Regions from separate parts of the Tepidamorphus gemmatus genome, predicted to be linked through region 1. Evidence: riboswitches for the same ligand, from Rfam matches in the RefSeq annotation. Region 1 holds a riboswitch; the other holds the start of a gene.
What was found. Region 1 has a riboswitch for cobalamin ahead of EDC22_RS02180 (DUF1636 family protein). Riboswitches for the same ligand answer to the same signal wherever they lie in the genome.

Region 1 (15,673 bases):
CCGACGCGGTTGTCGCGCCGGCTTTGTGGTGCGCGCTGCTCGGCCTGCCGGGGATCGCCGCCTACAAGGCCGTCAACACCGCCGATTCGATGATCGGTCACCGCACCGAGCGCTACCGCGACTTCGGCCGCGCCGCTGCCCGCCTCGACGATCTGGTCAACCTGCCGGCTTCGCGGCTGGCGGCCGGCTGGATCGTCCTCGCCGCACTGATCCGCGAGGCGGATGCGGCCGCGGCGCTGCGGGCGGTCAAGCGGGATGCCCGCCGTCACCGCTCGCCGAATGCCGGTTGGCCGGAGGCGGCGATGGCCGGCGCGCTCGGCATCCGGATCGCCGGACCACGCGTCTATGGCGGCATCCGTGTCGAGGACAGCTGGATGGGCGACGGACGCGCCGACCTGACGGCCGCGGACATCCGCCGGGCGCTCGACCTCTACCGCACCGCCTGCATTGCACAGGGCATCTTCGTACTGGCGCTTGCAGCCCTCATCGGGCTAGCGACATGAGCCGGCCGATGTCGATATGCCTTTCCAGATGGGCGGCAAGTCCGTCGAGCGCGGCCTCCACGCCGGCCTCGTAGTCAGCGCCGGACGCTGTGCCGCCGAGCCGCGCAAGCCAGGCGGCGCGCTGCCGGTCATCGGCGAAGAAGCCGTGCACATAGGTGCCGGCGACCAAACCGTCCGCCGAGACTGCCCCATCCGTCCGTCCGTCGGCGAGGCGCACCAGCGGGCGCCCGGTGCCCGGCCCTGTCGTCACCCCCATGTGCATCTCGTAGCCGACAAGCGGCAGCCCGTCGGCGATTGTCACGCCGGCCACCTCCACCAGATGCTTGTCGCCGGCGAGCACCGTCTCGACATCGAGCAGCCCGAGCCCGTCCACCCGGCCTGCCGGCCCCTCGATGCCGGCGGGGTCGGCGATCGACCGGCCAAGCATCTGGTAGCCGCCGCACAGCCCGAGCACCCGCCCGCCGCGCCGCACATGCGCCGCAATGTCGATGTCCCAGCCTTCGGCGCGCAGCGCCGCCAGATCGGCGATCGTCGCCTTCGAGCCCGGCAGGATGACAAGGTCGCAGACCGGCAGCGCCCGTCCCGGTTCGATCATCGCGAGATCGACATCCGGTTCGGCGACAAGCGGGTCGAGATCGTCGAAATTGGCGATCCGCGGCAGCACCGGTACCGCGATCCGCAGGCGACCGCCCGCGCCTCGCGAGCCGGTCCGCTCGGCGAGGTCGTAGGCATCCTCGGCCGGCAGCCGGCGCGCCGCGTCGTAATGCGGGACGAGGCCGAGCGGCGCCCAGCCGGTCCTGCGCGCGATCTCGCGCATTCCCGCCTCGAACAGCCCCGGATCGCCACGCATCCGGTTGACGATGAAGCCCTCGATCATCGCCGCGTCCTCGGGCGCGACGACCGTCTTGGTGCCGACCAGGCTGGCGATGACGCCGCCGCGGTCGATGTCGCCGATCAGCACGACGGGCACGTCGGCGGCCCGAGCGAAGCCCATGTTGGCGATGTCGTTGGCCCTCAGATTGATCTCCGAGGCGCTGCCGGCCCCCTCCACCAGCACGATCTCGGCGGTCTCCTTGAGCCGGCCGAAACTCTCCAGCACCGCCGGCATCAGTCCGCGCTTGATCTCCTGCCATTCGCGCGCCTTCGCCGTGCCGATCACCTTGCCGTGCAGCACGATCTGCGCGCCGGTCTCGCTCTGCGGCTTGAGCAGCACCGGGTTCATGTCCACCGAGGCCCGCAACCCCGCCGCGCGGGCCTGCAACGCCTGCGCCCGGCCGATCTCGCCGCCCTCGGCGGTGACGGCAGCATTGTTCGACATGTTCTGCGGCTTGAACGGCGCGACTGCGATCCCCCGACGCCTGAGCACCCGGCACAGCCCCGCCACGATCAGCGACTTGCCGACATTCGAGCCGGTCCCCTGAAACATGATTGCGCGGGCTGTCATGGCGCAGCCGGCCGCGCCAGGGCTTCGGCGCGGCGTCCTCCAATCCCGCTCGCAGCCACAATCGGCCCCTCATCGCGGCAGCCGCACCAGCGGCTGTTCGCGATCGGGAGGATTGGATCGGCGATGTCGAAGCGCCCCGGTCCCGGCACGCGCTCGGCTCGACCGGAATGACGGCACGGCAGATGGCCAGACATCGCGCTCAGAACTCGATGCCCTCCTGCGCCTTAACGCCCGCGGCGAAATGATGCTTGACGAGCGTCATCTCGGTGACGAGATCGGCCGCCTCGATCAGCTCCGGTTTCGCGTTGCGGCCGGTGACGACGACGTGCAGGTCGGGACGGCGGGCGGCGAGCGCGCCGACCACCTCGTCGATCGGCAGGTAGTCGTAGCGCAACGCGATGTTGAGCTCGTCGAGGACAAGCAGCGCGACCGAGCGGTCGTCCATCAGCTCCAGCGCCTTCGTCCAGGCGCGGCGGGCGGCGGCGATGTCGCGGTCGCGGTCCTGCGTCTCCCAGGTGAAGCCCTCGCCCATCGAATGCCATTCGACGAGCGCGCCGAAGCTCTCGAGCGCGCCACGCTCGCCGGTCGACCAAGCGCCCTTGATGAACTGCACCACGCCGACCTTGCGCCCCCGCCCGACCATCCGGAGCGCCAGCCCGAAGGCAGCGGTGGACTTGCCCTTGCCGGCGCCGGTATGGACCATCAGCAGGCCCTTCTCGATCGTCTTGGACGCCACTTCGGCGTCCTGAACCGCCTTCCGCTTCTCCATCTTGGCGCGATGCCGCGCCGCCGCATCCGGTCCGCTCATCGCGCCACCTTCACAGGCATCGGCAGACCGGCCAGCATGAACACCACCGAGTGGGCCACCTCCGCAATGCGCTGGTTCATCCGGCCGTGCGCGTCGCGAAACTGCCGGGCGAGCGCATTGTCGGGCACGATGCCGAGCCCCAGTTCATTCGAGACGATGGCGACTGGCGCCGACGATTCGCTGAGCGCCCGGGCCAGGTCGTCGACGGCGGTGACGACGTCATAGTCGGCCAGCATCAGATTGGACAGCCACAGCGTCAGGCAGTCCACCAGGACGGGCGCACCCGCCGGCGCCGACCGCAGCGCCCCGACGATGTCGACGGGCGCCTCCAGCGTGTACCAGCCCTCGCCACGCCGGGCGCGATGCTCGGCAATCCGCTGGCGCATCTCGTCGTCGTGGATCTCGGCGGTCGCAATGAAGGTCCAGGGCGGCGGCAATGCGGTCACCAGGCTTTCCGCGTAGCGGCTCTTCCCCGACCTGGCTCCGCCCAGCACGAAAGTCACCGTCATTGTCACGCCCTCCGGGAATCCCCTGCCGGGCCCGTCCGCGATTGACTCGCCCCGGACGAACCAATAGTCAATCCGTGACGGTCCTTCGCCCCGGCGCAAGCGGGACGAAGGTGAAAAGGGAACGCGGTGCCGGGCCGGACATGTCGGACCAGGCCCCATGCCGCGGCTGCCCCCGCAACTGTAGGCGGTGAGCCACCCGTCGGATGCCACTGGGTCCGCGCCCGGGAAGGTGACGGAAGGCGATCTGAACCGCGAGCCAGGAGACCTGCCGTCGCAACGGACTGACCGCAAGCCGGGCGGGGTGCGCCGGCGCTGCGGAAACCGGCGATCCCGTCGGCGACCGTCCCGGCGATGTCGCACGCGGGCGGGACCACGCACCCCGACAGGCGCAATCCTGCGCCGTGACTTGGGGAACAAGCGGTGGCCGGCGACTCGCGCCCGACGCTCTATGTCTGCACAACCTGCCGGCGGGCGGGCGATCCGCCGTCGGCCGAAGATGTGCCGCGTGCCGGCCAGCTGCTGTTCGAGGCGACCGGTGCCGCGGCGCGGGCGCTCGGCGCCGATGCCCCGGCGATCGTCCCGGTCGTCTGCTTCGCCAACTGCGAGCGCGGCTGTTCGGCGGCGATCTCCCAGCCCGGCAAGTGGGCCTACATGGTTGGCGATCTCGGCCCGGAACACGCCGACGACCTGATCGACTACGCCATCGCCTATGCGCGATCGGAGACAGGAGCCGTCCTGCGCTCCGGCCGTCCCGAGTCGCTGCGGCATGCGATCATCGGGCGCTTTCCGCTGCATCTCGCCGCTCCGCAACCACCGCTGAAGGACGCCGCCGAATGACCGCAACCGCCCGTCCGGCCGCCGGCAAGATTCCCGCAACCGTCATCACCGGCTTTCTCGGCGCCGGCAAGACGACCCTGGTGCGACACGTGCTCCAGAACGCGAACGGCCGCCGCATCGCGATCATCGTCAACGAGTTCGGCTCGCTCGGCATCGACGGAGAGCTGCTGAGGAGCTGCGGGATCGCCGACTGCTCTGAGGAGGACATCGTCGAACTCGCGAATGGTTGCATCTGCTGCACGGTGGCCGACGAGTTCCTGCCCACGATGCAGGCACTGCTCGACCGGCCGCAGCCACCCGAGCATGTGCTGATCGAGACCTCGGGTCTCGCCCTGCCGAAGCCGCTCATCAAGGCATTCGACTGGCCAACCATCCGCTCGCGCATGACGGTCGACGGTGTCATAACCGTCGTCGATGGCCCGGCGGTCGCGGCCGGACGCTTCGCCGACGATCCCGAGAAGGTCGCTCGCCAGCGCGCCGAAGACCCATCGCTCGATCATGACAATCCGCTGGCCGAAGTCTTCGAGGACCAGCTGATGGCAGCTGACCTCGTGCTGCTCAACAAGGCCGACCTGCTGCACGAGGGTGAGCTCGACATGCTGCGCCGCGCCATCGCCGAATCCCTGCCGCGCGCCGTGAAGGTCGTGGCGACCCGTGAGGGCCGCATCGATCCGGCCGTACTGCTGGGGATCGGCGCGGCCGCCGAGGATGATCTCGACGCCCGCCCGTCGCATCACGATGGCGAGGATGGCCACGAGCACGACGACTTCGACACGTTCGTCGTCGAGATCGGCGAGATCGACCAGCCGGAGCGGCTGGTGGCCCGTCTGAAGACGGCCGCCGAGACCCACGATATCCTGCGCATCAAGGGTTTCGTCGCGGTCGCCGGCAAGCCGTTGCGGCTCGCGGTACAGGGTGTCGGCAACCGGTTCCATCACACCTTCGACCGGCCCTGGGCGCCCGGCGAGGCGCGCACCGGGCGCCTGGTGGTGATCGCAGAGACCGGCTTCGACAGGGCGGCCATCGAGGCGGCAATCCGGGGGTAGGCATGCACATCCTGGTCCGGGAGACACGATCGCTCGACGATGTCGAGACGGCGGTCGATCTCGGCCAGTCGCCTGCGCCGCTGGTGTTCCTGTCCTTCTCTGATTCCGATCTCGGCAGCGCCGCCACGGCCTGGCAGGCGGCCGGCGATCTGCCGCAGCTCAGACTGGCCAACATCGGCCGGCTGCGGCATCCGATGTCGGTCGATCTCTATGTCGAGCAGGTCGTCGCCGCCGCGCGCTGCGTGGCGGTGCGGCTGCTCGGCGGCCTCGATTACTGGCGCTATGGCTGCGAGGAGATCGCCCGGACCTGCCGGGACAGGGGCATCCCGGTGGTGTTCATGCCCGGCGACGGCCGCGAGGATGCACGGCTCCGGGACCTTTCGACCGTCGATCCGGCCATCCGCAGCCGCCTCGACACGCTGCTGGCGGAGGGTGGCCCGGCCAACATGCGCGCGGCCCTGCGGCTGCTCAGCCATCTTGCCGGTCTCGGTGACGACGATGGCGTCCGGGCACAACCGGTCGCCCTGCATGGGGAGTACGTACCCCGAACCCTGTCGCCGCGTGCCGGCAAGGACGCTACCCGCCCGCTTGCCGTGATCGTCTTCTACCGTGCCTGGCTGCTTGCCGGCGATCTGGCGCCGGTCGACGCGCTCGCGGCCGAGCTGGACCGGCGCGGGCTCGACGTGCGCGCGCTCCATGTCACGAGCCTGAAGGGTCCTGAAACGGCACGCTGGGTAGCCGACACGCTGCGCGACTTGCGGCCGGCGGTCGTCCTCAACGCCACCGGCTTCTCCGCCCGCCTCGACGACGGGCCCTCGCCGCTCGAAGCCGCCGGTGCGCCAGTCCTGCAGGTCGTGCTCGCCACCTCGTCACGCGAGGCCTGGGAGGCTTCGCCGCGCGGTCTCGGCCAGGCCGATCTCGCCATGCAGGTGGTGTTGCCGGAACTCGACGGCCGGCTGCTTGCCACCGCGGTCTCCTTCAAGGCCGACGAGATCGAAGTGCCCGGCCTGGAATACGCCCGTACGGTGCACCGTCCCGATCCGGCTGGCATCGCCCTTGCCGCCGCCCGCGCGGCGGGCTGGGCGCGGCTCGCCGCGACGCCGCGCCGCGACCGCCGGCTGGCGCTGATCCTCTCCGACTATCCCGGCGCGGCCGGTCAGGCGGCCCATGCCGTCGGCCTCGACGCCATCGAGAGCGCCGCCGAGATCGTGCGCCTGCTGGGCAAGGAGGGCTACGACACCGGCCCCGTTGCGCCGACCGGCCGCGAGATCGTCGCCGCCCTCTGCGATGCCGAGCCGGCACCGTTCCTGTCGCTCGACGCCTATCGCCGCCTGTTCGATACGCTGCCGGAGGCGACACGGACGCAGATTCTCGCAGCGTGGGGCGAACCTCGGGAGGACCCCGCCGTCGTTCCTGCTCCCGTCCGTGAGGCGTCATCCTGGCCGGAGCGTGAGTCGAGAACCGGGATCGGGGATGTGCTGACCGGTGCAGCCACCCAGATCCCGGATCAGCCTGCGGCTGCCCGAGATGAGGCGGCAGTGGCGGGCAAGCTGGGAGCCGGCCGGGTGTTCGCCCACCGCGTCGTCCGGTGCGGCAACATCATCCTCGCCATCCAGCCCGATCGCGGCAACGCCCTCGACCGCAAGGCCGACTACCACGACCCCGACCTGCCGCCGCGCCATGTGTTTGTCGCCTTCTATCTCTGGCTGCGCGAGGTCGCCGGTATCGACGCGATGATCCATCTCGGCACCCATGGCACGCTCGAATGGCTGCCGGGCAAGGCGGTGGCGTTGTCGAAATCCTGCGCGACGGCGGCGCTGATCGGCGGGCTGCCGGTCATTTATCCCTTCATCGTCAACAATCCCGGCGAAGCCGCCGCCGCCAAGCGCCGCCTCGGCGCGGTGACCATCGGCCATCTCACGCCACCGCTGAAGGCTGCCGGCAGCCATGGCGCAGCCGCCGAGCTGGAGCGGCTGATCGACGAATACGCCGCCGCCGACGGCCTCGACCGCCGCCGCACGCAGATCCTCCGGCGAACGATCCTCGACCGCGCCGAGGATGCCGGGCTTCTTGCCGAAAGTGGCGCCTCGGCAGCGACGAGTGATGACGACCGCCTCGCCCGGCTCGATGCCTATCTGTGCGACGTGAAGGATCTGCAGATCCGCGACGGACTGCACGTGTTCGGCCGTGCGCCGGACAGACACTGCCGCGCCGCCCTGCATCAGGCGCTGACGGCCGCGTCGCCCGGCATTGCGCACGCTGAGCTGGCAGGCCGTCTCGACGCATCCGCCGATGCGGAGCGCGCGGCGTTGCTGGCCGCGCTCGATGGCCGCTTCGTCGCACCCGGTCCGGCCGGTGCGCCGACGCGCGGCCGCGCCGATGTGTTGCCCACCGGACGCAACCTATACACCGTCGATCCGCGCGCGGTGCCGACCCGCTCGGCGATGATGCTGGCGGAGAAGGCGGCGGAAGATCTGGTGCGTCGCCACATGCAGGATCACGGCGACTGGCCGCGCAGCCTGGTCATCGACCTGTGGGGCTCGGCCACGATGCGCACCGGCGGCGAGGATCTGGCACTGGCGCTGGTGCTGATGGGCGCCCGGCCGATCTGGGACGAAGGCTCGAACCGCGTTTCCGGTTTCGAGATCCTGCCGCTCGCCCTGCTCGACCGGCCCCGCGTCGATGTGACGCTGCGCATCTCCGGCCTGTTCCGCGATGCCTTCGAGACGCAGATCGCCCTGTTCGACGCGGTGGTGCGGGCGATCGCGGAACGGTCCGACGAGGCGGAGTGGAACCCGCTCGCCGCCTCGGCGCGCGGAACGTCCGGCGCGGCCTTCAGGAGGGCCACGACGCGCATCTTCGGCGCCGCGCCCGGTGGCTACGGCGCCGGCGTCACCCATCTCGTCGAGGCCGGCGCCTGGGACAGCCGCGACGATCTCGGCCGCGCCTATCTCGCCGCCTCTGCCCATGCCTACGGCCAGGGCCTCGACGGTACCCGTGACGACGAGGGCTTCGCCGAGCGCGTCCGCGTTGCCGATGCCTTCGTGCATCAGCAGGATCACGCCGAGATCGACCTGCTCGACACGGTCGATTTCGCCGCCCACGAGGGGGGCTTCGCGGCGGCCGCCGGCAGCCTCGGCAATGCCCCGGCACTGTATCATGCCGATACCTCGAGGCCCGAGGCGCCGAGAACGCGAACCGTTGCCGAGGAGGTGCGGCGTGTCGTGCGGGGAAGAGCGGCCAATCCGGCCTGGATCGCCGGCATGATGCGCCACGGCTATCGCGGCGCCGCCGAGATCGCGCGCGGTCTCGAGGGACTCTACGGCTTCGCCGCCACCCTGCCCGAGCGGCTCGACCGGCAGTTCGATCTGCTCTTCGACGCCACGCTCGGCGATGAGACCGTCGATCGCTTCCTCAGCGATGCCAATCCGGCCGCACGGTCGGCGATGGCCGATCGCTTCGACGAGGCGATCCGCCGCGGCCTGTGGCGTCCCCGCCGCAACACGGTGGCCGCAATCCTCGACCGGAGGGCATCGTGACCGCGCAACGCTACGGCTGGTGCCCGAGCATCGCGACGCCGATGGCCGCCCGCGACGGGCTGCTGGTGCGCGTCAAGCCGCCAGCCGCGACCCTTCCCGCCGATGCCGCGAGAGCGCTGGCCGATGCCGCGGCAGACTGCGGCAACGGACTGATCGACCTGACCAGTCGGTCGAACCTGCAGTTTCGCGGGCTGCGCACCGCATCCGTGGCGGACTTCGCAGCGATGACCCGCGCCCACGGCCTTGCTGCCGCGGACGACGCCGTCGAGACCGTCCGCAATGTGACGTGCGATCCGCTCGGCCCCGACGATCCGGGCGCTGCCGTCGATTCCCACGCCATCGCGCGCGGGATCGAGGCGCTTCTCGCAGAAGATCCGCGCCTGCGGGCGCTGCCGCCGAAGTTCGGCTTCCTCGTCGATTGCGGTGTCGCGCTGCCGATACCGGACGCAACGACCGACATCATGCTCCGCGCGCTCGGCGACGAACTTGACCTGACGCTCGACGGCGGCTCGGTCCGGCTCACGGCCGCAGCCGCGGATGCCCCCGCGCTTGCCCGCCGTCTGGCCCGTGCCTTCCTCGCCCTCGCCGGCCCTGCGGAGGTGGCGCCCTTCAGGATGCGCGACCTGGTGGCCGCGGTCGGCGAGGATGCGGTCCTCGCCGCCGCCGGAGTCGCCGAAGATTTCCGGCTCAAGTCCGGGCCTGGCGAGAATGAGGCGGCAAGCGGCGGCACAGGTGGCGACGCGATAACGACCTCGACCGCGGCCTCGTCTGCAAGGGCTGCAGCCTCCTCGACGTCGCATCCGGACGGGTTCCGGGCATCTGGCTCCGTCGTCGCGGCGGCATCTCCCAAGCCCATGTACGCCGCGCCGGAGACGAACAGCCCCGTCGGCTACCTGCGCTGCGGCGAGACCGGCGTCTTCGTCGTCGGTGTGCCGCGTGGGCGGCTCGAGGCGGCCGCCCTGCGCGTGCTCGCCGACCTTGCCGACCGCTTCGGCGATGCGACGCTGCGCACGACCCCCTGGCGTGCGCTGGCGCTGCCTGGCATTTCCGTGCGCGATGCCGGCGCCGTGGCGGAGACGGCGATCCGCCTCGGGTTGATCGTCGATGGCGCCGATCCGCGCCGCGCTCTGCCCGGATATCCCTTCGAGAAGGGCCCCTGGCCCGTCTCATCGCGTTCGGAGACTGCCAGCCGATGACCGGCCGCTACGACTACATCCGCGACGGGGCGGAGATATACCGGCGTTCCTTCGCCACAATCCGGGCGGAGGCGGACCTCGACCACCTCGCGCCGGACGAGGCCCGGATCGCGGTGCGGATCATCCATGCCTGCGGCATGGTCGAGATCGGCCGCGATCTGGTGTTCTCGCCGGACTTCGCGACGAAGGCCCGCGCCGCCCTGCTCGCCGGCAAGCCCATCCTGTGCGACTCGAAGATGGTCGCCAACGGCATCACGCTCGCCCGCCTGCCCGCTGGCAACGAGGTGGTCTGCACGCTGTCCGATCCGGCCGTCCCCGGCATCGCCGCACGGATCGGCAACACCCGCACCGCCGCGGCCATGCATCTGTGGGGCGACCGGATGGCGGGGGCGGTTGTCGCCATCGGCAACGCCCCGACCGCGCTGTTCCATCTGCTCGAGATGATCGACGCCGGCGCGCCGTTGCCCGCCGCCGTGATCGGCCTGCCGGTCGGTTTCGTCGGCGCGGCCGAGTCCAAGCAGGCGCTCGCCGGGGACGGCCGCCTGCCATTCCTCACCCTGCACGGGCGGCGCGGCGGCAGCGCCATGGCGGTCGCCGCCGTCAACGCGCTTGCCAGCGAGGCCGAATGACCGGAACCCTCTATGGCGTCGGCGTCGGTCCCGGCGATCCGGAGCTGCTGACCTTGAAGGCGGCCCGCATCCTGCGCATGGCCGGCGCGATCGCCTATTTCGCCAAGCGCGGCCAGGCCGGCAATGCCCGCACCATCGTCGATGGCCTCCTCGGGAATGCGGAACAGCTGCGGCTCGAATACCCGTTCACGGTCGAGGTGAAGGTCTCCGATCCGGACTATCATCCGCGCATGGCGGCCTTCTACGACGAGGCTGCGGGGCAAGTCGCCGCCCGTCTCGATGCCGGCGCAGATGTCGCCGTGCTGTGCGAGGGCGATCCGCTGTTCTACGGCTCCTACATGTATCTGCACGACCGGTTGGCGGGGCGTTACCGGACCGAGGTGGTGCCCGGGATCACGGCGATGTCCGGCTGCTGGAGCCGCCTGGGTCGGCCGATGACCCGCGGCGACGACGTGCTGGCGGTCGTCCCGGGGACGTTGGAGGCTGCCCGTCTCGCCGAACGGCTGGCCCTCGCCGACGCCGCCGTGGTGATGAAGGCCGGTCGCCACCTGCCGAAGATCCGCGCCGCGCTCGCCGCCGCCGGGCGGCTCGACGAAGCCGTCTTCGTCGAACGCGGCACGATGGCCGAGGAACGCATCCTGCCGCTCGCCGAAGCCGGCGATTCCGGCGCCTATTTTTCGCTCGTCCTGGTGCCGACGCGACGGAGGACGGTGTGACCGGCCGGCTTGCCATCGTCGGGCTCGGGCCGGGTGCGGGCGAGATGCTGACTCCGCAGGCCAACGCCGAACTCGCGCGGGCGAGCGACGTCCTCGGTTATACCACCTATCTCGCCCGCGTTCCGCTGCGTCCCCGCCAGCAGCGCCATGCCTCGGACAACCGCGAGGAGATCGCCCGCGCCCGCCATGCCCTCGAACTTGCAGCAGCCGGCCGCGAGGTGGCGATTGTCTCCTCGGGCGATCCGGGTGTCTTCGCCATGGCTGCCGCCGTATTCGAGGCGATCGAGACCGGCGATCCGGTCTGGCGCGATGTCGATGTGATCGTTGTTCCGGGCATCTCCGCGATGCTTGCCGCCGCTGCCCGGCTCGGCGCGCCGCTCGGCCACGATTTCTGCGTGATCTCGCTATCCGACAACCTCAAACCCTGGGAGACGGTCGTCCGCCGGCTCGAGGCGGCGCTTGCCGCCGACTTCGTGATCGCCCTCTACAATCCGGTCTCGAAGGCGCGCCCGTGGCAGCTCGGTGCAGCCCTCGACCTCGCCCGCGCGCACCGCCCGCCGGCCACGCCGGTGATCTTCGCCACTGCCGTCAGTCGACCCGACGAGACGATCGAGATCGCCGATCTGCGGGCCGCCGATCCCGCACGCGCCGACATGCGCACACTGGTGCTGATCGGCTCGTCGGCGACCCGGCTCGTTGCACGCCCGTCCGGGCAACCCTGGGTCTATACGCCGCGCAGCGCCCCGCAGGACTCGCCATGACGTCGTTCGAGCCAGGCATACGCCTCGTCTGCGCCGATGACGGTCTCGACCGGAGGTTCCGGCGGCCGCGCGACGATCACCACCGGGATGCCGAGCGCCCGCGCGGCGCCGAGCTTGGCACGGGTCGCCGCGCCCCCGGAGTTCTTCGTGACCAGCACCTCGATGCCGTGTGCCGTCATCAGCGCGCGCTCGCCGGCCTCGTCGAACGGCCCGCGCGCGGTGATCACCTCGGCATCGGGGGGCAGGAGCTCCGCGGCGGGAGGATCGACACTGCGCACCACATAGCGGTGCTGCGGAGCGGTCAGGAACGCGGCCAGATCCTGCCGCCCGACCGTCAGCAGCACCCGCTTCGGGGCGATGCCGAGGGCGGCGGCCGCCGCCGTCATGTCGGCGACCTCGCACCATCGGTCGCCGGCCTGCGGCTGCCAGGCCGGGCGCCGGACGGCCAGGAGCGGCACGCCGGCGATGCGGGCGGCCTCGGCCGCGTTGGCGCTTATCCGGTCCGCGAACGGATGGGTCGCATCGACCAGCGCCCCGAAGCCTGCCTGACGCAGGTGATCGGCCAAGCCCCCGGCGCCGCCGAAACCGCCGCGGCGCACCGGGACGGGCTGGGCGGCCGGCGCCTTCGTCACGCCGGCGAGCGACAGCACTGTCTCGAAGCGGACATCTCCGGCGAGACGGCGCGCCAGCGCGCTCGCCTCGCTGGTACCGCCCAGAATGAGGACCTTCAGCCGATGCATCGTCATGCGGGAGCCCTGTCGTGAGCGGCGGGACCTCTCCCGGCCGCTGGCTCGCCATCGTGGGGATCGGAGAGGATGGTGTCGAGGCCCTCGGCCCCGCCGCCCGCGCATTGGTGGCAAATGCCCGGATCGTCTATGGCGGAGCCCGCCACCTGAAGCTCGCCGGATCGCTGATCAGCGGCGAGGCTCGGGCCTGGCCGAGCCCGATCTCCGACGCCTTTGCCGCAATCGCCGGGCTGCGCGGCACCCCGGTGACGATCCTCGCCTCCGGCGATCCCTATTGCTTCGGCATCGGCGGTGCGCTGGCGCGGCATGTTGCCGCCGACGAGACCATCGCCATCCCGGCTCCCTCGGCATTCTCTCTCGCCGCCGCGCGGCTCGGCTGGCCGCTGGAGGAGGTCGCCACCCTGTCATGCTGCGGCCGGCCCGTCGAGGCGATCCTGCCGCACCTGCAGCCGGACCGTCGGCTGCTCGTGCTCTCGGCCGATGCCTCCACACCGGCGGCAGTCGCCCGGCTCCTTGCCCGATACGGTTTCGGCGGCTCGCTGGTCCACGTGATGGAGGCGCTCGCCGGCCCGCGCGAGCGGCTGCGTGGGACGACGGCGGCCGGCTTCGACCTCGCCGACATCGACCCGCTCAACCTCGTGGCGCTCGAGGTCGTTGCCGGTCCCGACGCGCGCGTCATGCCGCTGTCGGGCGGCCTTCCCGACGACTTCTTCGAGTCGGACGGGCAGCTGACCAAACGGGAGATCCGGGCCGTGACGCTGTCCGCGCTGATGCCGATGGCCGGCCAATGCCTGTGGGACGTGGGTGCGGGGTCCGGCTCGGTGTCGATTGAATGGCTTGTCCGGCATCCGGCCAACCGGGCCATCGCCATCGAGCGCGATGCGGATCGCGCTGCCCGTGCTGCCCGCAATGCAGCGAGTCTCGGCGTGCCACGGCTCGAGGTGGTCACCGGCGAAGCGCCCGGCGCCTTTGCCGGACTGCCGGAACCGGATGCCGTATTCATCGGCGGCGGCGGACAGGCGGACGGCGTGATCGAGGCGGCCTGGCGGGCGCTGCGACGCGGCGGACGCATCGTGGTCAATTCCGTGACGCTGGAGACCGAGGCACGGCTGATCGAGGCGCACGGCAGATGCGGCGGGACGCTCACCCGACTGTCAGTGGAGCGACTCGAGCGAATCGGCGGGCGCCAGGGCTTCCGGCCGGCGATGACGGTGACGCAATGGGCGGCGCGCAAGCCATGATCGTGGCCGGTATCGGATGCCGCCGGGGATGTACCGCCGACGAGATCGTCGCGCTGGTGCGCCGCGCCATGGAAGAGGCCGGCGCGGCCCACTGCCGGCTGACGGCACTCGCCGCCCCTTCCTTCAAGCGCGACGAGCCTGGCCTCCGCGCGGCTGCCGACATTCTCGCGCTGCCGCTGTTCCATGTCGGCGACGACCGGCTCACGGCGGTGCAGGCGGACTGTCCGACCCGCTCGGCATCGGCCCTCGCCGCCACAGGCCAAGCCTCGATTGCGGAAGCGGCCGCGCTTGCCGCCGCCGGACCCGGGGGCCGGCTGGTACTGGCGCGCATCAAGAGCGCCGCGGCCACCTGCGCGCTCGCAGAACGGAGGCCGCGATGACGGTGCACTTCATCGGCGCGGGTCCCGGCGCGCCCGATCTGATCACCCTGCGCGGGCGCGATCTGATCGCCCGCTGCCCGGTCTGCCTGTACGCCGGCTCGCTGGTGAACCCCGCGATCCTTGGCCATTGCCCGCCGGGCGCCCGGATCGTTGATACCGCACCGATGAGCCTCGATGAGATCGTCGCCGAGTTCGAGCGCGCCCATTCGGCAGGTCAGGACGTCGCACGGCTGCATTCCGGCGACCTCTCGGTGTGGAGCGCGCTCGGCGAACAGGTACGCCGGCTGGAGGCGCTCGGCATTCCCTACACGGTCACGCCCGGGGTGCCCGCCTTCGCCGCAGCCGCCGCCGCGCTCGGCCGCGAGCTGACGCTGCCCGAGGTCGGCCAGTCGGTGGTGCTGACCCGCACCTCCGGCCGTGCGTCGGCGATGCCGCCGGGCGAGAGGCTCGATGCCTTCGCCCGCACCGGCGCGACGCTGGCGATCCATCTGTCGATCCATGCGCTCGACCGGGTGGTCGCCGAGCTTCTGCCCCATTACGGGCCGGACTGCCCGGTGGCGATCGTGTACCGCGCCAGCTGGCCCGACGAGCGGATCGTCGCCGGGACGCTGGCGACGATCGTCGCAGCGGTCGCCGCCGCGCCGATCGAACGCACCGCGCTGATTCTCGTCGGCAGCGTGCTCGCGACAGACGATTTCCGCGACAGTGCGCTCTACGACGCCGGCTACCAGCGCCGATTCCGGGGCCGGACCGAGCGATGAAGACGATCGACGCCCTCCGCCGCCTGATGGGTCCGGTGCCGCGGCTCGTGCCCGGTCACGTCTGGCTGGCTGGCGCCGGGCCGGGCGATCCGGCGCATCTGACGCTCGGCGCCATTGCCGGCCTCGCCCAGGCCGACGTCATCGTCCATGACGCGCTCGTCGATCCGCGCGTGCTCGCGCTCAAGGACGAGGCAGCCGTGCTCGAATTCGCCGGCAAGCGCGGCGGCAGGCCGTCGGCCACCCAGGCCGACATCTCGCGCCGGCTGGTCGAGCTTGCCCGCGCCGGCCGGCGCGTGCTGCGGCTGAAGGGCGGCGATCCCTTCGTGTTCGGACGCGGCGGCGAAGAGGCCCTGACACTGGCGCGCGAAGGCATTCCGTTCCGGATCGTTCCCGGCGTCACGTCGGGGCTTGCCGGCCTCGCGCTTGCCTCGATCCCGGCAACGCACCGTGGTGTCAACCAGGCAGTGATCCTCGCGACCGGCCACGCCGCGGACTCCGCCGGTGACATCGACTGGGCCGCGGTCGCCCGCACCGGCTTTCCGGTGATCCTCTACATG
Region 2 (15,673 bases), on a different contig from region 1:
GCATGTCGCCGAGGAACTGAGGGCCAGGATGTGGGAAATGAACACGCGCGCCCGCGATTGAGCCTGCCGAGGAGACTCGCGCCATCCGCCCGCCGGCAGCTGGTCGGGGCTGCGGCGGGCGGGCTGGCGGGTGCGGTCGCCGCGCCGGCGCTGGGAGCCGACCCGGCCGGCACTCTCGCCGCGTCGATCCTGGGCGCGGCAATGTTCGCGATCGCGTTCGAGGACGCGCTGCGGCTGCGCGTGCCGGACCGATGGGTCGCACTCGCGGTCTTCGCCGGGCTGGCGTGGGCGGGCGTGGCGGGTGCGCACGAGGTGGCAGCGATGTTCGAGGCCGTTGCCGGGGCGCTGCTCGGCGGCGCCGTTTGCGCGGCGGCATTCCTGCTCCTGCGCGAGGGCTTCTACCGGTTGCGCGGCCTTGACGGGCTCGGCATGGGCGACGTCAAACTCGCTGCGGCTGGCGGCGTCTGGCTGGGTTGGCACGGCTTCGCCGTCGCCGTGCTGGCGGCGGCCGCGGCGGGGATTGCGGTGGTCGGCCTGCGGGCGCTGCGGGCCGGCGGCTGGCGCCGGGAGCAGCGGCTGTCCTTCGGGGCGCTGCTGGCACCGGCGATCTGGTGCGCTTGGCTGTCGCAGCAGGGAGGATGGGCAGGTGCCTAGCCGGTGGAACAGCAAGGTCTGGATCAGGTGCGGGAGCGGCCGGCTCGCCGCCGCGCTCGTTCTGGCCGGGACGCAGCTGGCGGCCGCAGCGATCGCGCTTGCCGACGGGGGTGTCGAGCGCGGCATTGCCGCCTACGAGCGGGGCGAACTGCGCGGCGCGGCGGCGATGTGGCTGCCGCTTGCCGAGCGTGGCGATCCGAAGGCGCAGACCGCTCTGGGCCTCGCCTACTACCACGGGCAGGGCGTGCCGCAGGACTTCGGTGCTGCAGCCGCCTGGTATCGCCGCGCGGCGGATCAGGGCTACCCCTATGCCCAGGGGTTGCTCGGCTATCTCTACTTCATCGGGCAGGGCGTCCATCAGGATTACGTCGAGGCACATTTCTGGCTGAACCTGGCGGCTGCCGGTCTGCCGCCGGGCCCGGAGCGCGACCTGGTCATCGACCGCCGCGGCGTCGTCCAGACGATGCTGAGCCCGCGCGAACTGCACGACGTGCAGGTTCGGGCGACGGTGTGGCGTCCGGTCCCGATCGTGCCGGAGACGGTGCAGTAGCCAAGCCCGCCTGCCGGGGAGCGCGAATGGCTTCGCGCCGCGATCCGCGCGTCACGGCCGGCGGCCCGATGCGGCCTCGAACGCGCGCCGATTCAATCGTTCGTCAGCCAGCTTAATGTATGGTAAGGTTTCCGTAGCGGCAGGCACCGACACAGTGCGTGATGTCGGCGGCCATTGCCTCGAAAATGATCGCAGGGGCGGACAATGCAAGACCTCGAAGAGAGTGGAACGCGGTCGATGCCGCTTGTCGCATCGATCTGGTGCCGGTTGACCGGAGCTGCAGCAGTTGCGGCCGTGACGGGCATGTTCCCTGCCGTCGCCGTCGGGCCGGCTTCGGCCGGCCTGGATACCCCAAGGGTTTTCGTGGAGAACCGGACCGGTGGTACCGTCGAGGCGACCGCCGAGGTGTTGTTGCGCAAGGCAGCGGAGCGCGGCCGCCTATCCGTGATCGTCCGGTTGAGTACCGATTTCGTGCCGGAAGGCGATCTTTCCGCGTTCCAGGCGGCAAATCAGCGCATCGCCATCGCCAATGCGCAGGCGCGTGTCCTGGAGGCAGTGCCCGGTGCGCAGAACGTCAAGCGCTACGAGACAGTGCCGATGCTGGCAATGTCGGTGACGGTCGCCGAGCTTCGCGCTTTGCTCGCCAACTCCGCCGTGTCCCGGATTACCGAAGATGTGGCGGTCGCACCCAGCCTCAGCGGCAGCGTTCCGCTGATCAGGGCGAACCGGCTGTGGGCACAGGGGATAACCGGCAGGGGATGGGCGGTGGCCGTTCTCGACACCGGGGTTCAGCTCGACCATCCAGCCTTCAAGGGGAAGATCATTTCCGAAGCATGTTATTCGACGACCGTATCGGGGCAATCGACATCGCTCTGTCCCCGGGGGGTGCAGAGCTCCACGAGGAAGGGTTCGGGTCGAAACTGCCCTGCTGATGTGGCGGGTTGCGACCATGGCACCCATGTCGCCGGCATCGCCGTCGGCTTTCCGGGCAACCCCTACAAGGGCGTTGCCCGCGGTGGCAACCTGATCCCGATCCAGGTGTTCAGTCGCTTCGACAACGACAGCGACTGCGGTGGCAGCGCGCCCTGCGTGCTCAGCTACACCAGCGACCAGCTCAGCGCGCTCGAGCGCGTGTTCGTGTTGCAGCGCACGCGCAAGATTGCGTCGGTCAACATGAGCCTCGGCGGCGGCGCGTATTCCTCCAGCTGCGACACAAGCGACCTCAAGCCAGCCATCGACAATCTGAGGTCGCGCAAGGTGGCTGTCGTGATCGCCAGCGGCAACAACGGCAACAACGGCTACATCAGTTCACCGTCGTGCATTTCCTCGGCGATTGCCGTCGGCAGCACGACGAAGTCCGACGAGGTGTCGAGCTTCTCGAATCATTCCGGACTGATCGCATTGATGGCGCCCGGCAGCGATATCCGTGCGCCGATCCTCCGCAGCAGGTACGGGGAGAAGAGCGGCACGTCGATGGCGACGCCGCATGTGGCGGGTGCGTGGGCGCTGCTCAAGCAGTCGAAGCCGACCGCGACCGTCTCGGAGATCCTCCGCGCGCTCGCCTGCACGGGCAAGGACGTGAAGCGTGACAACATCACCAAGCCGCGTATCGACGTGCTTGCCGCCAACAAGGTTCTGAAGCGCCCGAGGAACCAGCAGAGCTGGAACTTCGGTACGCAGGCCCAGGTCGACGACTGGGAGCATGAACTGGGTCGGTGGGTGCTCCGGTCCGGGACGATGTCCGTCAATGGCAGCGGCCCGACCATCTGGCTCGCCGCCACCAGTCCGTTCTGCTCGAGCAGCCTGTCGGTGACGTCAAGGGTCCGCCGGATCGACGACGACTCGTCCTTCAACTGGAACAGCGGCCTGTTCCTGTTCTCCAAGATCGACGCGGAGACGAACATGTCCGGCATGTGGTTCGCCTACAACAAGAGCGGCGGCGGTCAGGCAGTGATCTGGCGGGTGATCGGTCTCAACGGACGTGACAACACCGGTGGCAACAATTCGCTGCTTTGTGTGAGGGACGGCATCAATGTCAGGGTTGGTGGATTCAACAACCTGAAGGTCGTCAGTCGCAACGGAACGCACCAGTTCTCGATCAACGGCACAGTCGTCTGCAGCGCGACCGACCGGACATTCGAGACCGGCAACGTCGCCATGGTGATGGCCAACCCGGGGAGCAGCCGCGAGCACCGCTACGACGTCGACAGCGTGTCGGTCCAGCAGCTGTCGACCTCGGAGGGCTTGCCGGAGACGGCGCCGGACGTCGCGGCGACGAAGCCGCTCGTGATACCTGCGGGAATGTCGCCCCAAGGGACTTCCGGCAAGGCCAAGATTCAATCCGCGGCACGCTGATCCACCTGGGAGTCACCTGGCCTTCGACTGTTCCAGGCGGCGACCGATGCATGCGGGCGCCGCTTGCAATCTTGGTGACCGAGCCGCCCGGGCGCACCCCGGCTCACGACGAGCCAGTTTCCGCTAGGTAGGTTCGGCTTGAATTGCTAACGTGGCAGTGCCAGTGGACGACCGTCGTAGTCTTGCTGGGGCTTCCAATCACTGGCTGGGGACCATTGTGAAAGGTGACTGCATGCCCTGGATCAAAATTGCGCTGGCAGGGCGCCGCTGTCCCGCGTCAAGCGTGCGTCTGGCGGTTCTCGGAATTGCGGGGCTTGTGATGGCGGCCACGGCCGCGAGCGCCCAGACAATGTCGAACACCCCGGTCGTGCAGCTGGCGGACGGCAGCGGCGGAACCGTCCGGGCGTCGGCCAATGCGCTGATCGCCCGGGCTGAGGCAGAGGGCCGGATCCCGGTCGTCGTCGAACTGCGGCTGGGCGAGGGGCAGGAGCTCGGTGCCAATGCCGATCCGAGCCAGCTCGCCGCCCAGCGCGCCGCCATTGCCAGTCTTCAGCGCCGCGTGGTCGCCAATGTCCCGGGCGCTCGATCGGTCAAGCGCTATGCGAATGTCCCCTATGTGGCGATGTCGGTCGGTACAGCCGGGGTGCGCGCGTTGCTCGGCAATGATGCGGTCGCAGCAATCGACGAGGATGTCAGGGTCGAGCCGATGCTCGACGAGAGCGTTCCCCTCATCCGTGCCGACGTGGTCGCGCGTCGCAGGGGCGTCAACGGCGGCAGGGGATGGGCCGTCGTCGTGATCGACACCGGTGTCCAGCTGACGCACCCGGCCCTGCGCGGGCGCATCGTGTCCGAGGCCTGCTTCTCCACCAATGACCGCAGCGCCGGCGCCACCTCGCTGTGCCCCAATAAGGTGCCCCAGTCCTTCGCCAAGGGGTCCGGCAAGAATTGTCCGGCGAGGCTCGACGGGTGCTTCCATGGTACGCATGTCGCCGGGATCGCGCTGGGCAATCCGGCCAACAGCTTCAAGGGCGTTGCTCCGAATGCGGACCTGATTTCCATGCAGGTGTTCAGCCGGTTCACGCCGGATGCTTGCCGAGCCTCGACGCCCTGCATCAGCGCCTTCTACAGCGACATCATCGGTGCTCTCGACCGGTCGCTCACATTGACCAGCAGCCACAAGATCGCGTCCGTCAACATGAGCCTGGGCGGAGGCGCCTATACCAAGGCTTGCAACAACGACAATGCCTCGCTGAGTGCAATCACCAGGCTGATCCGCCAGCTTGCCGGCAAGGGCGTTGCGGTCGTCATCGCCTCGGGCAACAACGGCTCCAGCAGCTTCATCGCGGCACCAGGCTGCATTTCGGATGCCGTCACGGTCGGCAGCACAACGAAATCGGATCAGATCTCGTCGTTCTCCAATCACAACAGGCTCGTCGACCTGATGGCCCCCGGGAGCGACATCACCTCGGCCGTTCTCGGCAGCAGGTACGGGTCGGCGAGCGGGACCTCGATGGCAACACCCCATGTCGCCGGTGCCTGGGTTCTGATGAAGAAGATCCGGCCCAACGCGACGGTCGCCGACATCCAGAAGGCATTCCAATGCACGGGCAAGCGTGTCGCGCGGGCCGGGATCGCCAAACGGCGCATCGACGTGGAGGCGGCCGCCAACGCTCTCGTCAACGGGTGCTGACGCGGCCCTCGATCTTGGTCCCGGGCCGCACGCCCCGGCATCTACCCTCCTCCTGCGTCTGCCGGGAAATCCGTCGCGCCCACTCGACGCCCATAGGCCCCTGTCGCGACACACTCGGGGAATAGCCACATCGCAATGGCGTATGTATACGTAGTCCGCGGTGGCCGGACGACGCTGGTCGCAATATCGCAGAGGGAGGTGGAGTTGAAGCTGCTGGACGGCAGGACGGCGGTGATTTCCGGCGCGGCAAGCCCGCGCGGGATAGGATTGGCGACGGCGCGGCTGTTTGCCCGCCACGGCGCGCGGGTGGCGATCCTCGACCTCGACGAGACGGCTGCGCGTGCGGCGGCGGCGGGGATCGGCGAGGCGCATCTGGGCATTGGCTGCGACGTCACCGACCAGGCTGCCTGCGACCGTGCCGCGGGCGCGGTGCTGGCGGCGTTCGGCAAGATCGACATCCTCATCAACAATGCCGGCATAACCCAGCCCCTCAAGTTCGGCGAGATCGGCCCGGACGACTGGCAGCGGGTGATCGACGTGAACCTCAAGGGCATCTTCTGCCTGAGCCGGTCGATCGTGCCGCACATGCGCAAGCGGCGGTCGGGGGCGATCGCCTGCATGTCGTCGGTGTCGGCGCAGCGCGGCGGCGGCGTCTTCGGCGGACCGCACTATACGGCAGCGAAGGCGGGCGTGCTGGGGCTGGCCAAGGCCATGGCGCGCGAACTGGGGCCTGACGGGATTCGCGTCAACTGCGTCACGCCGGGTCTGATCGACACTGACATCACCCAGGGCAAGCTCTCCGACGAGATGAAGCAGAAGATCATTGAAGGAATCCCGCTGGGACGGCTCGGATCGGCCGAGGACGTGGCGGGCATCTACCTGTTCCTCGCCTCCGACCTGTCGGCCTATGTCACCGGAGCGGTGATCGACGTCAATGGCGGCATGCTGATCCACTGAGGGCGCGATGGCCAACAGATCCAATGTCAGCCTCGCCGATCGGGCCTACAATATCCGCCGCAACGCGCTGCGCATGGGGCAGGTCCAGGGGCAGGGCTACATTGCCCAGGCGCTCGGCATCGCCGATGTGCTGGCGGTCTCCTACTTCCATGCGCTGACCTATCGTCCGGACGATCCGGAATGGGAGGGACGCGACCGTTTCCTGCTGTCGATCGGCCACTACGCCATCGCGCTCTACGCGGCGCTGGTCGAGGCGGGGATCCTGCCGGAGGACGAGATCGACACCTACGGCACCGACGACAGCCGTCTGCCGATGTCGGGCATGGCCGCCTACACCCCCGGCATGGAAATCACCGGGGGATCGCTCGGTCACGGACTGCCGATCGCGATCGGCATGGCGCTCGGCCTGCGGCGCAAGGCGTCCGGCGCATTCGTCTACAATCTCCTGTCCGATGGCGAACTCGGCGAGGGGTCGACCTGGGAGGCGGCGATGGCGGCGAGCCGGTTCGGCCTGTCCAACCTCATCGCAATCGTCGATGTCAACGACATGCAGGCGGACGGGCCGGCCACGAAGGTCTCGGGCTTCGAGCCGCTCGAGGACAAGTGGCGGGCATTCGGCTGGCAGTGCTGGCGTGTCAACGGCAACGACATCGACGCGCTGGTCGCGGCCTTCGATGCAGCACGGGGCAGCAGGGCGGCGCAGCCGCGCGTGGTGATCTGCGACACCAGGATGGCAAAGGGCGTGCCATTCCTGGAAGCGCGTGAGCGCAACCATTTCCTCAGGGTCGAGCCTGAGGAATGGGAGCTGGCGCTGCAGGCGCTGGACGCGGGGAGGGGGGCATGACACGGCTGTCCAAGTACACGCCCCGCCCGAAGACCGGGAACGGACCGCGGGCGACGACCTCGGCGATGATCGCCTCGCTGGCGCCGGAGGGGCATCCGGCAAGGCCGGCGCCATTCGGCCATGCGCTGGCGGAGCTTGCCCACAGCCGTGCCGATATCGTCGGGCTGACGGCTGATCTCGGCAATTATACCGATCTGCACGTGTTCGCTGTTGCGCATCCGGACCGCTTCTACCAGATGGGCATGGCCGAGCAGGTGCTGATGGGGGCGGCGGCCGGCTTGGCGCGCGAGGGCTTCACGCCGTTCGCCACCACCTATGCGGTGTTCGCCTCCCGGCGCGCCTACGACTTCATCTGCATGGCGATCGCGGAGGAAAGTCTGAACGTCAAGATCGTCTGTGCGCTGCCGGGTCTGACCACCGGATATGGCCCCAGCCATCAGGCGACCGAGGACATAGCGATCTTCCGGGGAATGCCGAACCTGACGATCATCGACCCGTGCGATGCCACCGAGATCGAGCAGGCTGTGCCGGCGATCGCCGACCATCCGGGGCCGGTCTACATGCGTCTTTTGCGCGGCAACGTGCCGGTGGTGCTGGAGGAGTACGGCTACCGGTTCGAGCTCGGCAAGGCGAAGCTCTTGCGCGACGGCGCCGATGTGCTGTTCGTGTCGTCGGGTTTCATGACGATGCGGGTGCTGGAGGCGGCGAAGATGCTAGCGGCCGACGGCATCGGCGCCGCCGTCCTGCACGTCTCCACCATCAAGCCGCTGGACGAGGCGGCGATCCTTGGCGAGGCGGGCAAGCCTGGCCGGCTGGTGGTGGTGGCCGAGAACCATTCCATCGTCGGTGGCCTCGGCGAGGCGATCGCAGGCCTCTTGCTGCGCGCCGGGGTACGGCCGGCCGCCTTCCGACAGATCGCGCTGCCCGACGAATTCCTCGACGCCGGGGCGCTGCCGACGCTGCATGAGCGCTACGGCCTGTCGTCGGAGGCGGTGGCGCGATCAGTGAAGGGCTGGTTATAGGGTGCGTCTCATCGCGCGCAGGAGCACGCCGATCGACTGTTGACGCCAACGGATTGTCTGGGGCAAGCTCTTCCCGTCACGGTCTTCCGAGTCGTCAGATCGGGAGCTAAGAGGGAATCCGGTGCGTGTTTCCGTGTCGTCGGAGCGCAAGACCGGAGCTGCCCCCGCAACTGTGAGCGGATAGCCGTTCGTCGGAATGCCACTGGGTGAAATCCCGGGAAGGCGGCGAACACGCGATGACCCGCGAGCCAGGAGACCTGCCGTGGCCATGCGTAACGTCCCCGGGCGGGGTGCCCCGCGGGTCGTGTGGCTGCGGCATTCATGTGCATGGCCGTAGGCCAGGCGTCCTTCCGGCACTCGCCCTGACAATCGAGCGGGGTTGCCGATGATCGAACGTAGCTCAGCCTTTCCACACGATCGGATGCGCTGCTCGGACGGCCCGTGACATCCGGATCGGTTACGTTATAGCATAACATTCCTGCTCCTGCTGCTGCCCGCGTGTGCAGCGGTGCCGCCTCACATCATCCGGAGAATGTCATGAAGAGAGCTCGTATGGCTCTGGCTGCCGTCGCGATGTCGGCGATCATGTCGCCCTTCGCCCTGTGGGCCGAGGATCGGACCCTGACCGTCGTCGCACCATGGGAGATCAAGGGCTTCGACCCTTCTGTGACCGGCTATGCGTTCACCCGCATGGAGGTCGCGGAGACACTGATCGAGATCGGTGACGATGGTCTGCCGATCCCAGCGCTCGCGGCGTCGTGGATCGTGAGCGAGGACGGCCGGACCTGGCGGTTCGATCTGCGCCCGAACGTGACCTATCACGACGGGTCCAGGATGACGGCCGCCGATGTCGTGCATTCCCTGGAGATCGCCCGCGGCAAGCCGGGCGTTCTCGACAAGGTGCCGATCGAGTCGATCGAGGCAGTCGGCGATGCCGCTGTGCTCATCCGGCTGTCGTCACCATTCTCGCCGCTGCTCGCCTTCCTGGCGCATACCTCGGCCCAGATCCTGGCACCGGCCTCCTACGCGGCCGACGGGTCCGTGACGCAGATTGTCGCCACGGGTCCCTACAGGATCGTGAGCGTGGAGCCGCCGCAGCGATTCACCATGGAGCGGTTCGACGGGTACTGGGGCGAGAAGCCTGAGATCGCGCGCACGATGTTCCTTGCGGCCGGTCGCGGCGAAACCCGGACACTGCTCGCCGAAAGCGGCGATGCACAGATCGTCTTCAATCTCGACCCGGCGAGCCTGCAGCGGCTGGCTGGCAACGACCGGCTCGAGGTTCGGGCGGTGCCGCTCCCGCGGGTGATCACGATGAAGGTGAACGCGGCCTATCCTCCGCTCGCCGATGCGCAGGTGCCCCGGGCGCTCAGCCTCGCCATGGATCGTCAAGGCATCGCTTCGGCGCTGCTGCGTCAGCCCGATGTCGCCGCCTCGCAGCTGTTTCCGCCCGGAATGGCCGCCTGGCACAATCCGGACCTTGCACCGCTGACGCATGACCCGGAACGGGCCAGGAAAATCCTCGCCGGCCTCGGCTGGATGCCGGGCGCTGACGGTATCCTCGAGAAGGACGGCGTCAGGCTGGCCTTCACGATCAGGACCTACCCGGACCGGCCCGAATTGCCACTTGTGGCAACGGCGCTCGAGGACCAGTTCCGCGAGATTGGCGTCGATGCGACGATCGCCGTAGGCAATTCCGGTGACATCCCCGCTGGCCACCAGGACGGGACGCTGGAAGCGGCGCTGATCGCCCGCAACTTCTCGCTCGTTCCCGATCCGCTCGGCACGCTGATGCAGGATTTCGGCGCGGAGGGCGGCGACTGGGGCGCCATGAACTGGAAGAGCGACGCGCTGATCGCAGCAATTGATACTGTCCTGACGACGGGCGACGCAGAGCTGGCGGAGGAGCAGCGGCGCGTCATCGCACGCATCCTCCAGGACGAACTGCCCGTCATCCCGGTCGTCTGGTACGTGCAGACGGCTGCAGTGTCCAAGGATGTCGAGAACTTCTCGATCGATCCCTTCGAGCGCAGCTACCGCCTCTCGCGAATGAGGTGGGCAAGGTGATCCGGCTGGTTTCTTACCGGGTCCTGCAGGCCGGTCTCGTTGCGGTCATGGTCGGGGCACTGACGTTCATCATGGTCCGGAGCCTGCCCGGAGACATGGCCTTCCGCATCGCGGCCGGCCGGTACGGTTACGATCTCGTCGACGGTGCGGCGGCCGAACAGGTCCGCCGCGAGCTCGGCCTCGACCGGCCGGCGATTGCCGCCTTCGCAGACTGGCTCTGGAGCATGGCGCGCTTCGATCTCGGGGTGTCGCTCGTCTCGGGCGTTCCCGTCGTCGTCGAGATCCGACACCAGCTCGGCCATTCGGTCGAGCTGGCGGTGGTCGCGATCCTCCTGTCGATGGTGTTGGGGCCGCCGATCGGCGTTCTGGCTGCGATACGGCCAGGCGGACTGTTCGACCGGCTCGTATTCGTCGCAACGGTCGGGCTCAGGTCGTTGCCGCAGTTCGTGATAGGACTGCTCTTGATCTATGGCCTCTCGGTCCATGCAGGCCTTCTGCCCGCGGCAGGACACGGCGGGGCGCGCTTCACGGTCCTGCCGGCCCTGACGCTCGCGCTCGGCCTTGCCGCCGTGTCCAGCCGCATCGCCCGCGACGCGACGATCACCGTGATGGCCTCCCCCTACTACAGGTTCGGCCTGACCAAGGGCCTGCCGCCTGGCGAGACGTTCCGGCGTCACGGCGTGCGCAACATCGCCGTTCCCGTCATAACCTATCTGGGGGTTCAACTCGTCTATCTGATCGAGGGTGTCGTCGTCGTCGAGACATTGTTCGCCTGGCCCGGGATCGGCCATGCGCTCGTCCACGCCATCGTCGCCCGCGACGTCCCGATGATTCAGGGCACTGCCCTGGTGATGGGACTGATGTTCGTGGTGCTCAACGGGCTGGTCGACCTCGTCTGCCATCTCATCGATCCGCGCCGGAGAGCTGCATGATTGCTCCGACCGAACCATTCTCGGCACAGGTTCCTTCTGCCGGGCGGATGGCCGGTGCCCGCCCGAGAGCAGGCGTGATTGTTGGAATCGCCATCCTGATCGCACTGACAGCATTCAGCCTGCTGACGCCGCTCGTTGTCGATGGCAGTCCGACGGGCCAAAACCTGGCGCAGACGCTGCAGCCGCCCGGTCCGGGCCATCGGCTCGGCACCGACCATCTCGGTCGCGACATGGCGCTACGGCTTGCCGCGGCGATCCGCGTCTCGCTGTCGGTCTCGATCGGTGCCACGATCGTGGCCGCCGTGCTTGGCGTCGGGCTCGGGGTCCTTGCCGGTTCGCGCGGCGGGCTTGTGGACCGCCTGCTGTCGACGGCTGCGGACATGGTGCTGGCGCTGCCGGGGCTGCTGCTCGTCCTTTTGATTATCGCGATCGCACCCGGCAGGTTCTGGCCGCTCTATCTCGGCATCTCGCTGGTGCTGTGGATCGAATACTTCCGCATGGCGCGCGCCATCACGATCCGTGTCGCCGCGTCGCCGGCAGTGCAGGCCTCGCAGCTGCTCGGCTTCGGACCAGTCTATGTCTTCCTGACCCACTACTGGCCGCAGATGGCGCCGATGATCCTGACGGTCGGCGCGTTCGGGGCCGCGACAGCGATCCTGTCGGTGGCCGCTCTCGGCTTCGTCAATGTCGGGATCAGGCCGCCGACGCCGGAACTCGGGCAGATGATGATCGAGCTTCTGCCATATTACCACGAGGCGCCGTACATCATCGCCCAGCCGATTCTCGTGGTCTTCCTGCTGGTGCTGTCGCTCAACCTCATTGCCGGTGGCAAGGCCCGATGACCCTACTGATCGAGACCCGTGAACTGGCGGTTGCCGCTGCCGACTCGATTGTCCAGCCGACGTCGATCCGCGTCCGCGCGGGCGTGCCCTTCACCATCCTCGGCGAAACCGGTTCGGGCAAGACCCTGCTCGCCCAGGCAATCGCCGGGACGCTGCCGGACGGTCTGGTGGCGCGGGGCGAGATCCTGATTGCCGGCCGGCCGGTCCAGGACCTTGCGGTCCACGAGCGCCGCGCGCTGTGGGGCCGGGAGATTGCCATCCTGCCTCAGGAGCCATGGCTGGCGCTCGATCCGACGGCGCGATCGATCGATCAGGTTGCCGAGGTCTATGAGGTCGTGCGCCGCAGGCCGGCGGACGGAGCCCGCGACGATGCGGTGGAAGCCATGCGCAGCCTTCGCCTCGAGGGCGCCGGCCGGAAGCTGCCCTCCGAGCTGTCGGGCGGCATGGCCCAGCGGGTCGCCCTGGCAGCGTCGCGGGCGGGCGGGGCACGCATCATGCTTGCCGACGAACCGACAAAGGGGCTCGATGCCGCGTTGCGCGACGGCGCGATCGACCTGCTGCGCGAGGCGATGGGCAGCGAGGGCGGCCTGCTGACGATCACACACGACATCTCGGTGCCGCGACGGCTCGGCGGCGAGGTGGCCATCATGCTCGCGGGACGGATCATCGAGCAGGGGCCAGTGGAGGATGTCCTCCAAAGGCCGCGGCACGACTACACGCGCCGTCTCGTTGCTGCCGATCCGGCCAATTGGATTCGGCGCATTGTCCCGGAGCGGTTCGGCGATCCGGTGATCGAGGCACGCGGTCTCGCCAAGTTCCGCGGCGGGCGGCTGCTGTTCTCGGGCCTGTCGCTGACGATCGCACGCGGCGAGATCGTCGGGGTCGTCGGGCCGAGCGGATCCGGCAAGAGCTCGCTCGGTGATCTCGTGCTGGGGCTTATCAGGCCTGATGCGGGGTCCGTACGGCGGGATCCGCGCATCGCGCCGCTGCGGTTCCAGAAACTCTATCAGGATCCGCCGGCGGCCTTCGCTCCGCAGCTGACCATCCGCCGGGCACTGGCCGACCTGGTGGCGCGCCACCGCCTCGACGCGACCCGCATCAGTGATCTGATGCGGCGGCTGAGGCTGTCGGACGGGCTCCTCGATCGTCCGCCCGGTGCGATCTCCGGCGGCGAATTGCAGCGCTTCGCGCTGCTGCGGGTCCTGCTGCTGAAGCCCGCCTTCCTGTTCGCCGACGAGCCGACCTCGCGTCTCGACCTGATCACCCAGCAGGAGATGATCGAGCTGATCGTCGAATCGGCACGCGAGGAGGGGTGTGCCGTGCTGCTGGTCAGCCACGATCGCGATCTGATCGACAAGACCGCCGATCGCGTGCTGGCGCTGGAGGGCAGCTGGATGGATCGCGATGCCGTGGCCTGACCGGTCGTCGCCAGGGAGGCAGATGCGTGGCGGTCGGCTTGAAGGACGTGGTGCCGGCGGAGAGGATCGAACTCCCGACCTTCGGTTTACAAAACCGCTGCACTACCGCTGTGCTACGCCGGCCCCGGATCGCCGACGCACAATAGAGCAATTTCCGGAGCTGTGAAAAGGCGTTCTCCGTTCGCAGCTGCGACGCCACGGCAGGTCAGGGCGGATCCTGAATCCGTTGAACGATGCAGCGTCCTGGCGTCGAACGGCGGCGAGGTCGACCGTGGGTAGCCAAGGTGTTGCCCACAAGGGACACCGTCGATGTGCTAGACTTCGCCATCTGGTCGGGCCGGGATGGTCATGCCGGTGTGGTGCCGCCGCAGGCGGGCGCCTGCAGTCCTCCGCGCGGCAGGCGGCGCAGGCTTTGCGGCGGTGTTGCGGCCTTGCGTGGCGTTGGCACGGTGGCGAACTGTTCAGATGTGCGGTGGCATTATGGGCGCCGCAACGAAACTGCAGAGCCAGCCGGGGACGGCAGCGCCGGCCTCGAGGCGGTGACCATGGAGGCATGCGATGAAGGAGTCATATTCGACAGCGTTGCGGTCGGCAATCCTGGCGGCCATCGTCCTCCTTGGCGGGATCGCCGCGACGCCACAGCCTGCCCGTGCCGACGGTAGCGCGGTGGCCGCTGCCGCGATCCTCGGCGGGGGTGCCGGATTCGCCCTGGGGGCGGCGTTTCCCTTCAATGCGGGCTATGCCTACAGCCCGACCGGCTACTGGTATGTCAACGACCCCGCGCACTACCGCTATCCGACGGCCTATTACCGCTGGTATGCGCCGGCCGGCGGCTACATCTATGTCGGCCCGAACTGGCGCTACTGGTACCGGAATCGACAGGTGGTCTACGCGCCGACGCCCTATTTCGTGACCCCGCCACGCGCGTACGTCTATTACCCGCCGATCCCCCACGGTTACAGCCCCAACGTGCCTCCGGCAGGCGGCTACAGGTGATTGGCAGCAGGTGATTGGCTGAGCGTGATCGGGTAGGGCGCGGCGGACCGCCAAGAGCGGCCACGCGTTCGGCCGCGTCAATCGAATCGCGTCTGCTGACCGATAGGATGACGTCGCAGCACTACCCGGAGTGGGCAAGACTCAACCCGGTCCTGGGCTTTCCGAGGAGACCTCTATGAATGCGTTCCGCCGTCTCGCCCTTGCCGCATGCCTGTGCGCCGGTGTCGCGCTCGCCGGCCCGGCACTCGCCCAGGACTGTGACGCGATGCTGGGGCAAATCGACCAGCTGCTGCAGACCGCGACCCTGATCGACGAGCAGCGCCAGCAGGTGCTGGATCTGCGCGACGAGGGCATGGCTGAAACCACCAGGGCCGGCGGCGACTGCACCGGTGCGTTGCAGCAGGCGCTCGACATCCTGACGGGCAGCAACTGAGTTCGGATCGCGGCGCGGTCCTGGGCGCCGGATCGTCGGCGGACCGGCCCCGGCCGGTCCACTTGGCCCCCCTGGGATCGCCTTGACCCCGGGATTGCCGGTCAGATCTCGGACCGTCGGGCGGCGATTGCCCGATCGGCGATATAGAGCGCCAGAGCGGCGGCGTTCGAAACGTTCAGGCTCGGCATGGCACCCGGCATGTCGATGCGCGCGAGGCGGGCGCAGGTCTCCCGCGTCTTCTGTCGCAGGCCCTTTCCCTCCGCGCCCAGCACGAGGGCGAAGGGTTCGGCGATCGGCACCATCTCCAGGGGCGCGTCGGCCCCTGCGTCGAGCCCGACGGTCAGTACGCCGGCCGCAGCGAGCTCTTCCAGCGCCTTCGACAGATTGCGAACCCGCACGACGGGCACCATATCGAGCGCTCCGGCTGCCGATTTGGCCAGGACGGCGGTCTCCCGCGGGCTGTGGCGCTCGGTCACAACCACCGCATCCGCGGCGAAGGCGGCAGCCGACCGCAGAACCGCTCCGACATTGTGGGGATCGGTCACCTGGTCGAGCACCAGCAGCCGACGCGCGGCCGCAAGATCGCCGATGTCGGGTTCGGCCAGAGGCTCGCAGTAGAGCAGGCAGCCCTGATGGACCGCATCATTGCCAAGGAGCCGGCCGATCGCCGCCGTCGTCGTCTCCTCGACCTCGACATCCGGCACGACGCCCATCTCGGCAAGACGCCGCAGCGCGTTGGCGGTGGCCAGCAGGCGGTGGCGGTTGCGGGCAGGATTGGCGAAGGCCGCGGCCACCGGATGCAGGCCGAACACTGCATGCGGCTGATCGGCGGCCGGTGGCCGGCCGGTGCGGCTGCTGCGAGCCCGTTGACGGGCCGGATTGTGGTGGCGCGATCTGCCGCGCGGTGGGACAG

Region 2: another riboswitch for cobalamin. It lies ahead of EDC22_RS15455 (ABC transporter substrate-binding protein); the one in region 1 lies ahead of EDC22_RS02180 (DUF1636 family protein).

The regions. Positions count from the first base shown of each region.
Region 1 is NZ_SMAK01000001.1:458,075-473,747, reverse strand. Features, by position in the region: gene cbiB (adenosylcobinamide-phosphate synthase CbiB) at 1-503, shown strand, start outside; gene EDC22_RS02195 (cobyric acid synthase) at 484-1,947, opposite strand; gene cobO (cob(I)yrinic acid a,c-diamide adenosyltransferase) at 2,147-2,755, opposite strand; gene cobU (bifunctional adenosylcobinamide kinase/adenosylcobinamide-phosphate guanylyltransferase) at 2,752-3,264, opposite strand; cobalamin riboswitch at 3,326-3,551, shown strand; gene EDC22_RS02180 (DUF1636 family protein) at 3,685-4,101, shown strand; gene cobW (cobalamin biosynthesis protein CobW) at 4,098-5,147, shown strand; gene cobN (cobaltochelatase subunit CobN) at 5,150-8,686, shown strand; gene EDC22_RS02165 (hypothetical protein) at 8,683-9,882, shown strand; gene EDC22_RS02160 (precorrin-8X methylmutase) at 9,879-10,511, shown strand; gene EDC22_RS02155 (precorrin-2 C(20)-methyltransferase) at 10,508-11,227, shown strand; gene cobJ (precorrin-3B C(17)-methyltransferase) at 11,224-11,988, shown strand; gene EDC22_RS02145 (cobalt-precorrin-6A reductase) at 11,952-12,734, opposite strand; gene cbiE (precorrin-6y C5,15-methyltransferase (decarboxylating) subunit CbiE) at 12,749-13,975, shown strand; gene EDC22_RS02135 (cobalamin biosynthesis protein) at 13,954-14,355, shown strand; gene cobM (precorrin-4 C(11)-methyltransferase) at 14,352-15,116, shown strand; gene cobA (uroporphyrinogen-III C-methyltransferase) at 15,113-15,673, shown strand, end outside.
Region 2 is NZ_SMAK01000011.1:93,074-108,746, forward strand. Features, by position in the region: gene gspD (type II secretion system secretin GspD) at 1-61, shown strand, start outside; gene EDC22_RS15420 (prepilin peptidase) at 58-654, shown strand; gene EDC22_RS15425 (tetratricopeptide repeat protein) at 647-1,204, shown strand; gene EDC22_RS15430 (S8 family peptidase) at 1,817-3,559, shown strand; gene EDC22_RS15435 (S8 family peptidase) at 3,909-5,249, shown strand; gene EDC22_RS15440 (SDR family NAD(P)-dependent oxidoreductase) at 5,454-6,206, shown strand; gene EDC22_RS15445 (transketolase) at 6,214-7,050, shown strand; gene EDC22_RS15450 (transketolase family protein) at 7,047-8,072, shown strand; cobalamin riboswitch at 8,135-8,351, shown strand; gene EDC22_RS15455 (ABC transporter substrate-binding protein) at 8,610-10,139, shown strand; gene EDC22_RS15460 (ABC transporter permease) at 10,136-11,071, shown strand; gene EDC22_RS15465 (ABC transporter permease) at 11,146-11,913, shown strand; gene EDC22_RS15470 (ABC transporter ATP-binding protein) at 11,910-13,331, shown strand; tRNA gene EDC22_RS15475 (tRNA-Thr) at 13,380-13,454, opposite strand; gene EDC22_RS15480 (hypothetical protein) at 13,890-14,327, shown strand; gene EDC22_RS15485 (hypothetical protein) at 14,503-14,760, shown strand; gene EDC22_RS15490 (TrmH family RNA methyltransferase) at 14,862-15,572, opposite strand.